3 regions of the Rossellomorea sp. DA94 genome follow, and region 2 is predicted to be linked to each of the others. Evidence: riboswitches for the same ligand, from Rfam matches in the RefSeq annotation. Region 2 holds a riboswitch; each other region holds the start of a gene.
What was found. Region 2 has a riboswitch for S-adenosylmethionine ahead of metK (methionine adenosyltransferase). Riboswitches for the same ligand answer to the same signal wherever they lie in the genome.
Positions count from the first base shown of each region.

Region 1: linked by a shared signal. The riboswitch ahead of P8596_RS20660 (homoserine dehydrogenase) and the one ahead of metK (methionine adenosyltransferase) in region 2 are both predicted to bind S-adenosylmethionine.
Region 3: linked by a shared signal. The riboswitch ahead of mtnK (S-methyl-5-thioribose kinase) and the one ahead of metK (methionine adenosyltransferase) in region 2 are both predicted to bind S-adenosylmethionine.

Region 1 covers NZ_CP122397.1:3,958,392-3,961,678, forward strand. Annotated here, with positions in the region: gene P8596_RS20660 (homoserine dehydrogenase) at 1-1,237, opposite strand, end outside; SAM riboswitch class I at 1,370-1,480, opposite strand; gene P8596_RS20665 (DUF2254 domain-containing protein) at 1,738-3,123, shown strand; gene P8596_RS20670 (hypothetical protein) at 3,170-3,287, opposite strand, start outside.
Region 2 covers NZ_CP122397.1:3,707,858-3,711,144, forward strand. Annotated here, with positions in the region: gene P8596_RS19280 (gamma carbonic anhydrase) at 1-51, shown strand, start outside; gene metK (methionine adenosyltransferase) at 165-1,367, opposite strand; SAM riboswitch class I at 1,583-1,726, opposite strand; gene pckA (phosphoenolpyruvate carboxykinase (ATP)) at 2,047-3,287, shown strand, end outside.
Region 3 covers NZ_CP122397.1:1,696,510-1,699,796, forward strand. Annotated here, with positions in the region: gene mtnA (S-methyl-5-thioribose-1-phosphate isomerase) at 1-224, opposite strand, end outside; gene mtnK (S-methyl-5-thioribose kinase) at 240-1,424, opposite strand; SAM riboswitch class I at 1,540-1,695, opposite strand; gene P8596_RS08885 (carbon-nitrogen family hydrolase) at 1,791-2,573, opposite strand; gene P8596_RS08890 (pyridoxal phosphate-dependent aminotransferase) at 2,695-3,287, shown strand, end outside.

The DNA.
Region 1 (3,287 bases), 250 kb from region 2:
CAATCCCTTCTTTCACTGCATTTTCAAGTGGGATTTCGTCCAGGATGGACACTGCCTGGATCTGTTCCTGTGATGTAAGAACTGATTCTATGTCCTCTTTCCTGCCTTCTACAAAGACATACAGGAAATCGCCAAGCTGAATGCGGTCTTTCAGTGTGAACAACGGAATCCACCTTTGATAGTCTTCATTTGCAGGAACACGTAAGACCCATTGGCCTGTGCTATCTTCCAGAACCTCTCCATTGTGTACTGCACTTTCAGGAGAGGCCGTGTATTTCCCTTGAATCAGTGAAAGAAAGTCCTCCACCATAGCACTTCCTGTCGGACATTTACCGGCGCCCGGCCCAAGTAGTGTGATTCTTCCTACGAGACTCCCTTTTAATGAAATCGCATTTTCCACATCCTCCACACCGTAGAAAGGATGGGTGTCGTGGACGAGGACCGGCTCTACTTCACCTTTGATCCGATTGAATCCGTCACGTTCCAATGAACCTACGTGTTTAAAGCGCAATCGGAAGGACTCGGCTGCCTGCAGCCATTCTGCCGTCAAGTGTGTGATCCCCCTGCGTCGGATATCCTTCCAATCTGGCTGTCTGCCAAAAGCGGTCTGACTCAAAATCAGCAATTTATAAAAGGCATCATATCCTTCGATGTCGCTCGTCGGATCCGCCTCTGCGTACCCCTTTTCCTGGGACTGCTTTAGAGCGGTCTCAAAGGAAAGACCCTTTTTCCTCATTTGGGACAAAATGAAGTTGGAAGTCCCATTCAATATGCCTTGGATGCTTTTGATTTCATTTACCTTCAGGAGCTGGCGGATCGTGCCGATGACCGGGATCCCTCCGGCTGTTGTCGCTTCGAAACCAACGGATACAGTGTGACGTTTTGCTTTCTCCATAAGGCTGGGGCCGAATTTAGCAAACATGGCTTTATTGGCCGTGACGATGTGAATCCCCTTCTCCACCGCTTTCGATAAATACGTGTATCCCGGTTCTTCTCCTACAATCGCTTCAAAAATCACATGAAGATCCGGTATGTCAAGAATGTCCTTGAATTCTGTCGTAACCTTAATGGACGGATCAATTTCCCTTTGTTTAACCGGGTCCTTGATGAGAATCGCCCTCACCTTCACCTCTTTCCCGAGTGCTTCCTTCAATCTGTCCTGGTGAGTATCAATGGCTTCACAAACCCCTTGACCGACAGTTCCAAAGCCCAGTATCGCCACATTTATCGCTGACATCTTTTTAGCCTCCTTTTTGTCGTTTGTATCGCATCGCTTCTTTCTGAAGATCCACCGGGCATGGTGGAAAGAATGAGGGTATAAAGAAAAGCCCTCTTCTTGTAAGAAGAGGGCTTAGTGTGTATGCTCCTCCCCTTATCTTCCAGATTCACATGGAATCTGTAGGAATTGGCACCTTTACAGACTGATCCTGCAGGTTGCCGGGCTTCATCGGGCCTATCCCTCCGCCGCTCTTGATAAGAGATATAACGTTACGTTTTCACTTGATATTTGAGTATGAATTGGATTATATAGGTGATTCATTCCTCCGTCAATACCATTTTCGGTATTTTTAAAAAATTCTTTCTAATTTGTCAGACAACTTAATTTCACATGGGTTTACTGTGATTTCCTTTGAAACATCCACCCTCTATGAATCTATTTTTGAAATTCAGGTTTTAACCTACACTGGCAGGGAAAACTAATCCATATCCATTTACTAGAAAGGAACCGTTTCAATCATGTTTAAAAAAATGCTCCCCCTTTCCATCAGAAAATATTTGCTCATGTCAAAACGTCAGCGCATGCATGAAATCCGGCTGACCATATGGTATATGCCTTTCTTATACATATGTCTTGCCGTACTGCTGGTAGCCATTACCCTTTACTTGGATCTATCATTGGAAATCTCACAGTATACGTTCGATCTATTGAGTATGGATGCCTCTGTCACCAGAATCCTGGTGAGCACACTTATCGGTGGCGTTCTGACGCTCAGTGCCTTTACACTTAATTCCCTCTTAGTCGTGTTGACGACGTTCAGTGGTCAATTCTCTCCAAGAATGCTTTTGGATTTCATTTCGGACAAGCAGACGCAGCACGCCCTCGGTATTTTTAATGGGAGTTTTGTTTATGTCCTCCTTCTCTTTCTGTTTATCGGTAGTTCAAAGAAGGAGATGTTTGTCGCTGCACCCATGATGACGATCTTCCTTGCCTTTCTTTCAGCCGTCACTTTCATCTTCTTCATTAATCATGTGTCGACTTGGATGCAGGTCCATAATATCACGTATAATATGAAACAGGTTTCTGAAGTGATGATCCATCAGACGCTGAAGAAGGATTTAGAAGCACATCGCACGACAGAAAATGGGGACATCATGGAGGAAGAGAAAAAGAACATTGTTCATGTGAAGGCTAAGCACTCCGGATATATTCAGTTAGTAGACTTCCAGGGAATGATTCAACGCGCACAGAAAGAGAATCTTCTCCTACAGCTTCATTATAAAGTGGGCGATTATGTACTCGCCGGAAATGAAATACTGAGCTTATGGGGCCCTGAAACAAACAATATCCTTACTGATTCATACCTTCAATTCATTGAAATGGGCCATAAAGAGACAGAAATCCAAGACCTGCAGATGGGGATCCACAAACTCGCAGAGGTGGCGATTAAATCCCTGGGGAATGACGATCCCAAAACGGCTTCGAACACGATCGACCAGATGGCCGATTTGATGCTGACGGTGGAGGATCAATTATCCTTCACACCCTATTTAATCGACCAAGATGAAAGGATACGGGTCATCCTCCAATCGGAACCGTTCGATTATTATCTCTATCGTGGATTTGGTTATATTCGACACTATGCGAAAGACAATCACTTAATCATAACGGAAATCGTACGTGCACTGGCACTTTTAGCCGAATCCATCCAGCCTTCGAAGCACAAAGATCTTTGGGAATTCGCCTGCAACACCATCGATCATATCGAAAGGGAGGTCATTTACGAATTAGATAAAACCTTTCTTCTCCAAGAGGTTCATAAGCTTGCACGCCTCACCGGCCACTTCAGGGAATATAAAGAAATCGAAGATAAATTCTATCCGAACGCAAACAAAAATACGTAAAGAAGCTTCATTTCTCTCAGAGAGAAATGAAGCTTCTTTACGAGAGTCATATCCACGTTTCGACAATGCTGTCATCTTCCCCTTGAGCTTTCGGTACAACGGAGAATCGTTCCGGGATTTCACTTCTGACCGCTTCTAAAGTTGGTCTCATCAAAATGTTATGT
Region 2 (3,287 bases):
AGAGAATACGCAGAAAAAGGACAATATTATAAGAACATCAAACCGTTTTAACTTCCTATACTTGGGATACCCCATCCTCCTTGAGAATACTCATGGAAGATTTTCTTTTGATCATCAACAAAAAGACCAACACCCCAAAGAGTGTTGGTCTCTTCTATCTTTCCTTATTCGCCTAATGCTTCTGCTTTCAACGCATCCGCTTTGTTTGTGCGTTCCCAAGGAAGATCAAGATCGTTACGGCCGAAGTGTCCGTAAGCAGCTGTCTGCTTGTAGATCGGACGACGAAGGTCAAGCATCTTGATGATTCCTGCAGGACGAAGGTCAAAGTTATTGCTCACAACGTCAATTAATACATCTTCTGACACTTTCCCTGTTCCAAATGTATCAACGGAGATGGATACGGGCTTCGCCACACCGATTGCATACGCTAATTGAACTTCACATTTCTCAGCAAGTCCCGCTGCCACGATGTTCTTCGCTACATAGCGCGCTGCATAAGCCGCTGAACGGTCCACTTTCGTTGCATCCTTACCAGAGAAGGCACCGCCACCGTGACGTGCGTATCCGCCATATGTGTCAACGATGATTTTACGTCCTGTCAGACCTGCATCACCTTGTGGTCCACCGATTACGAAGCGGCCAGTCGGGTTGATGAAATATTTCGTTTCTTCATCGATCAGTTCTTTCGGTACAACCGGGTCGATGACATATTCTTTCAGGTTGCGTTGGATTTGCTCAAGCGTCACTTCAGGGTGATGCTGAGTAGAGATGACGATCGTGTCGATGCGGACCGGCTTATCGTTTTCATCGTATTCAACGGTTACTTGTGTTTTTCCATCCGGACGAAGGTAAGGAAGGATCTCTTCTTTACGTACTTCCGTTAAACGACGGGAGATTTTGTGGGCAAGGGAAATCGGAAGAGGCATAAGCTCTTTCGTTTCATTACAAGCGAATCCGAACATCAATCCTTGGTCACCTGCACCGATTGCATCGATTTCTTCATCCGTCATTTGACCTTCACGGGCCTCAAGGGCCTGATCGACACCTTGAGCGATATCGGCAGACTGCTCATCAATGGAAGTCAGAACTGCACATGTTTCAGCATCAAAGCCGTATTTCGCACGGGTATAGCCAATTTCACGGATCGTTTCACGAACGATTTTCGGGATATCAACATACGTATTCGTAGTGATTTCACCTGCAACAAGCACAAGACCCGTTGTGACAGACGTTTCACACGCTACACGTGCATTCGGATCATTGGTCAGAATTGCATCAAGAATTGAATCAGAAATTTGGTCACAAATTTTATCTGGATGTCCTTCGGTTACGGACTCAGATGTAAACAGACGACGTTTAGTTGACATCAAGGTTCCTCCTTAAGCATATTTGTCAGAACAATTCTTCTGACAAAACAGTAAACAGATACGGTACTCATTTCCCTAAGTAGTATGAAGTAAACATGATTCTTTTATAAATAAATCATGATTTATGTGCATGTGGTCCACTATAAACAGAAAAAACCCTTCCTCGTGGAAAAAGTTTCAGAGGAAAGGTTTCAGATCATAGCCGCGCCTTTTCTCTCTTATCGTTCAAGGTTTTAGAGACCTTGCCTCAGTTTAGCACCTTCGCTTAATCGGATTCATTAAAGAAATGGATCCATTCACTATTTAGCAGGTTGCTGGGTTTCATAGGGTCTGCTCCCTCCACCAGCTCAGGATAAGAGTATCCGTTCAAGGAACAATGATAACGGTTAGGACAAGTGGTGTCAACTTTTTTTGAGTGACAGGTTTAACCATTCATTTCGTGGTTTCAGCCTGTTTTTTTATCATGTACATAACCTAATGGGGTAATGAGGCTAATCATTGCGAGGTGCATTTCATATAAATAAGAAGAAACAAGCTTTATTCGGTCAAGAAATGTGACAAAATGAAGACACATTATAAAATTAAATAAATAGTATAGACTAATAGCTTGATTGTGTTATACTATTTTTGTAAAGTAAACGATACCATTTAAATAAATTTATATAAAGGAAGGGTTCGAATGAATTCAGTGAGCATGTCTAATGAATTAACGGAATTACTTAATGGTCAAAACATCCAGGAACAATTATCTGTTTCTCAACTAGTCGAAAAGGTCCTTCAACGAAATGAAGGCGTTTTAACTTCATCAGGTGCAATCAGAGCAGAAACTGGTAAATACACAGGACGCTCTCCTAAAGATAAATTTATTGTAGAAGAACCAACGACGAAAGATAAAATCGAATGGGGTTCTGTCAATCAGCCGATCTCTTCGGAATCATTCGATAAATTATATACAAAAGTCATCGAATACTTAAAAGAAAAAGAAGAAGTATTTTCATTTAAAGGGTTCGCAGGGGCAGACCCGAAACATAGACTACCGATCCAGGTGATCAATGAGTTTGCCTGGCATAATCTGTTTGCCCACCAATTATTCATCCGCCCGGAAACAGAAGAGTTAAAAGATCATCAATCTGAATTCACCGTCATTTCAGCACCGAACTTCAAGGCTGATCCAGAAGTGGATGGCACTCACTCTGAAACGTTCATCATCGTTTCATTTGAAAAACGGATCGTGTTGATCGGCGGTACGGAATATGCCGGTGAAATGAAGAAATCCATCTTCTCGGTCATGAACTATGTACTTCCTGAATCCGACATCCTTTCCATGCACTGTTCTTCAAACGTTGGACGCGAAGGCGATGTAGCGTTGTTCTTCGGATTATCCGGTACTGGTAAAACGACTTTATCCGCAGATCCAAACCGCCGTTTGATCGGTGATGATGAGCACGGATGGTCCCCGAACGGCGTATTCAATATCGAAGGCGGATGCTATGCTAAGTGCATCGGGCTTACACGTGAAAAAGAACCTCAGATCTTTGATGCGATCCGTTTCGGTTCGGTACTTGAAAATGTCGTTCTTGATGACATGTCCCGCATCGCGGATTATGATGATAACACTTTAACAGAAAACACGCGTGCTGCCTACCCCCTTCAAGCGATGGAAAACATCGTGGAACCAAGTATCGCAGGACACCCAAATACGATTGTTTTCTTAACAGCTGATGCTTTCGGCGTATTACCTCCGATCAGCAAGCTGACAAAAGAACAGGCAATGTATCATTTCTTAAGTGGATATACATCGAAGCTTGCAGGTACGGAGCGTGGAATCACTTCACCACAGGCAACTTTCTCAACTTGCTTTGGATCTCCATTCCTTCCGCTTCCTGCCACTCGTTACGCAGAAATGCTCGGTAAGAAGAT
Region 3 (3,287 bases), 2.0 Mb from region 2:
TTGTCTGTTTCATAATGAGAAGCAGCATGTGCCAATCCATAGGCGGCTGTGATCCCGATCGCCGGGGCGCCTCGCACTTTAAGCGAAACGATGGCTTCATAATAGTCTGTAATGTCCGTTAGCGTCAAATATTCCACAGTGTTCGGCAGCTTTTGTTGATTAAGAATCAGTAAATGATCTTCATGCCACTCGAGTGAAGTTGGAATGGTCGGTGTATGTGTCATGAGTATCTCCTTTAATTATTCAGAATGTGACCGTACTAAAGTCAGAAGCTCTTCAATGGAAAGAATGTGTTTCCGATTTACAATCAATTTCTTTCCGAGGTTGAGGCATGCTCGTTTTGCCTTTAATCTTTGTTCTTTATCTTCGATGCTCTCGAGGTCTTCCACATGTGCAAGACCGATTGTCCTTCTTATACACTCGCATCCTGCAAAACCGATGCTGTCCTGAAAACTCTTTTCCAATACATACTCAAGGTACCCATTCACCTTCGTATAGGCGTCACCACTTTCCTTCCAATGTCTGGAGAAAGTAGCAGAGAAGACGTTCCAAGTATTTTCGATATGGTGGAGGATGAATTCCTTTTCACCTGGATTCGCGATCACTTGGAAAATAAGATTGGCAATAAACTGACCGATATCGAAACCGATCGGCCCATAAAAAGCAAATTCCGGGTCAATGACTTTGGTGTGTTCGTCATCCACAAAGATGCTGCCTGTATGGAGATCTCCATGAAGCAGGGCTTCCCCTTCGGTAAGGAAGCTTTTTTTAAGTTTTGCGACCTCGAGTTTTACAGTGAAATCATCCCATAATTTCTGGACATCCCCGGATAATTCCTCCTCAAACTCATTCGTTTCACTGTTGAAAAAAGGATCCGTGAATACTAGGTCCTCCGTGATTTTGCATAGCTCAGGATTAGAAAATTCTTTCACATATTCTTTTTTCTTAAATGGATGAAGGGCATAATCAGAGGTGAAGTACAGTGTATTTGCAAGAAATGTACCAATGTCGTCTGATAGCTTTGGGTACTTATTCCCATTGAGCAGGCCGGTACGTGCGATGGTGAGGTTGCTTAAATCCTCCATCACTGTGACGGCAAGGGATGGATCAGAATGATACACTTCCGGTACGAGATCGCCTACAAATGATCGCTGAAGGTGTAAGGCACTCGCTTCAATCCTTGCCCTTTCGATCGTAAGTGGCCAGCTTTCACCTACAACCTTTGCATAGGGGAGGGCTTGCTTGATGATGATTCCTTTACCTGAATTCCTTTCAACGACATGAAAAACGAGATTAAGGTTCCCATCCCCGATTTCTTCACAAGTTAAAAGTGAACCGTCTTCAAATATTCCTACATTCACGGCCATAGCAATGGCCGACTGTTCCGTCAGTGGTTGATACGTATTGAGCTTAGTGATTGCCATTTTCGTTCCTCCTTTTAGTGAACCCTTTAAGAAAGGGTGTTAGGGAGGCTTTTCCGCGGCATAAGAAAAGCCTCTTTCCATGTTCGAAAGAGGCTTGAAGAGTCATCTTCTTCGCCTCTTATCTCCCAGAAAGATGATCTTTCTGTTGGAATTAGCACCGTGCCTTACTGGATTGATCATCCGGCGCATACAGCGCCCCGTTTTACAACGGTATTATGGTCGGTTGCTGGGCTTCATAGGGCCAAATCCCTCAGCCAGCTCTTGATAAGAGTTGCGTATGTCCTATTTAATTAAAATTCTGAATGTTCATTTGAATTGAATGGTACCATTGAAGTATTTTCCATGTCAACGGTTTTTTAATATTTTCTAATAAAAATCTGGTCTCCGGTCTTGAAAGATCGGAATTTGTTTACGGACCTTTTCTACTTCCTGTAAATTGATTTCAGCAGCGACCAACTGTTCACTTTGGGTTCCTTTTGCAAGGATTTCCCCCCATGGATCGATGATAAGAGAGGAGCCGCCAAATTCATTGTCAGGGTCACTCCCCACACGGTTGCATGCAATCACAAAGCATTGATTTTCAATCGCACGTGCCCTTAAGAGGGTCTGCCAGTGATCCATTCTGGCAGACGGCCATTCAGCCACCACAAAGACAATCTTCGCTCCCATCATGACATGTTTCCTGAACCATTCAGGGAAACGGATGTCGTAACATATGAGTCCTGCCATCATCGTATCATCAAGAGAGAACGCCCCGTCTTCCTCTCCGGGAAGTAGGTAATGATGTTCATTCATTAGTTTGAATAAGTGAAGCTTTGAATACCGTTTCACCAACACGCCATATGCATCAGCCACCAATAGTGTATTTCTAACTCCATCTGTTGATTTATTGGCAACAGAGCCTCCTATGATGTGAATGGAATATTTTTTTGACAGGGAAGTCAGGAAGGAGGAAGAATCTTCGGCTCCCTCATCTGCGATCTCATCTATCCGTGTCAGATCATAACCTGTCGTCCAGAGTTCAGGAAGAACGACGACACCGCATCCCTCTTCCTTTGCTTTTTTGACCCACTGTTCCACTCTCATCTTGTTTTCTTCAGGATTCCCAAACACAATATCCATCTGGGCGAGACCCACCTTTTGAATCATTACCTTCACCTCGTTATGTACTTTTTGTCATTTATTCCTTTACATTCTTTATGTTCCGTTATATCATTTGTGATTAGAATTTGAAAGTAATTAATTTTCAAAAAAATGAGTTGGTGAATGTATGAAACACTTTGAAAAAGCAAAACGCTTGGAATCATTACCGGAACAATTTTTCGCTTCCCTTGCAGGAACTGTGAATGCTGTTGTGAATGAGGGGCATGATGTCATTAATTTGGGACAGGGAAATCCAGATCAGCCGACCCCTCCACATATTGTGGAAAAACTAACAGAAGCGGCTCAATCTCCTTCTAACCATAAATATCCTCCATTTCGTGGTTTATCGAGCTTTAAGGAGGCGATTGCAGCTTTCTATTTGCGGGAATACGGTGTGGAGATAGATCCCGAAACCGAAGTAGCGGTTCTCTTCGGAGGAAAAGCAGGTTTGGTGGAGATCCCTCAATGTTTATTGAACCCCGGGGATGGAGTATTTGTCCCGGATCCTGGTTATCCGGATTATGTATCGGGGGTCGCATTGGCAGAAGCCAGTATGATCAAGATGCCGTTGAAAGAGGAGAATGGGTTTCTTCCGGACTATCGTGTACATTCCCGTGAAGAATGGGAAAGGGCGAAATTAATGTTCCTCAATTACCCCAATAATCCAACGGGTGCTACCGCCACAAAATCCTTTTTCGAGGACACGGTGGAACTTGCTTC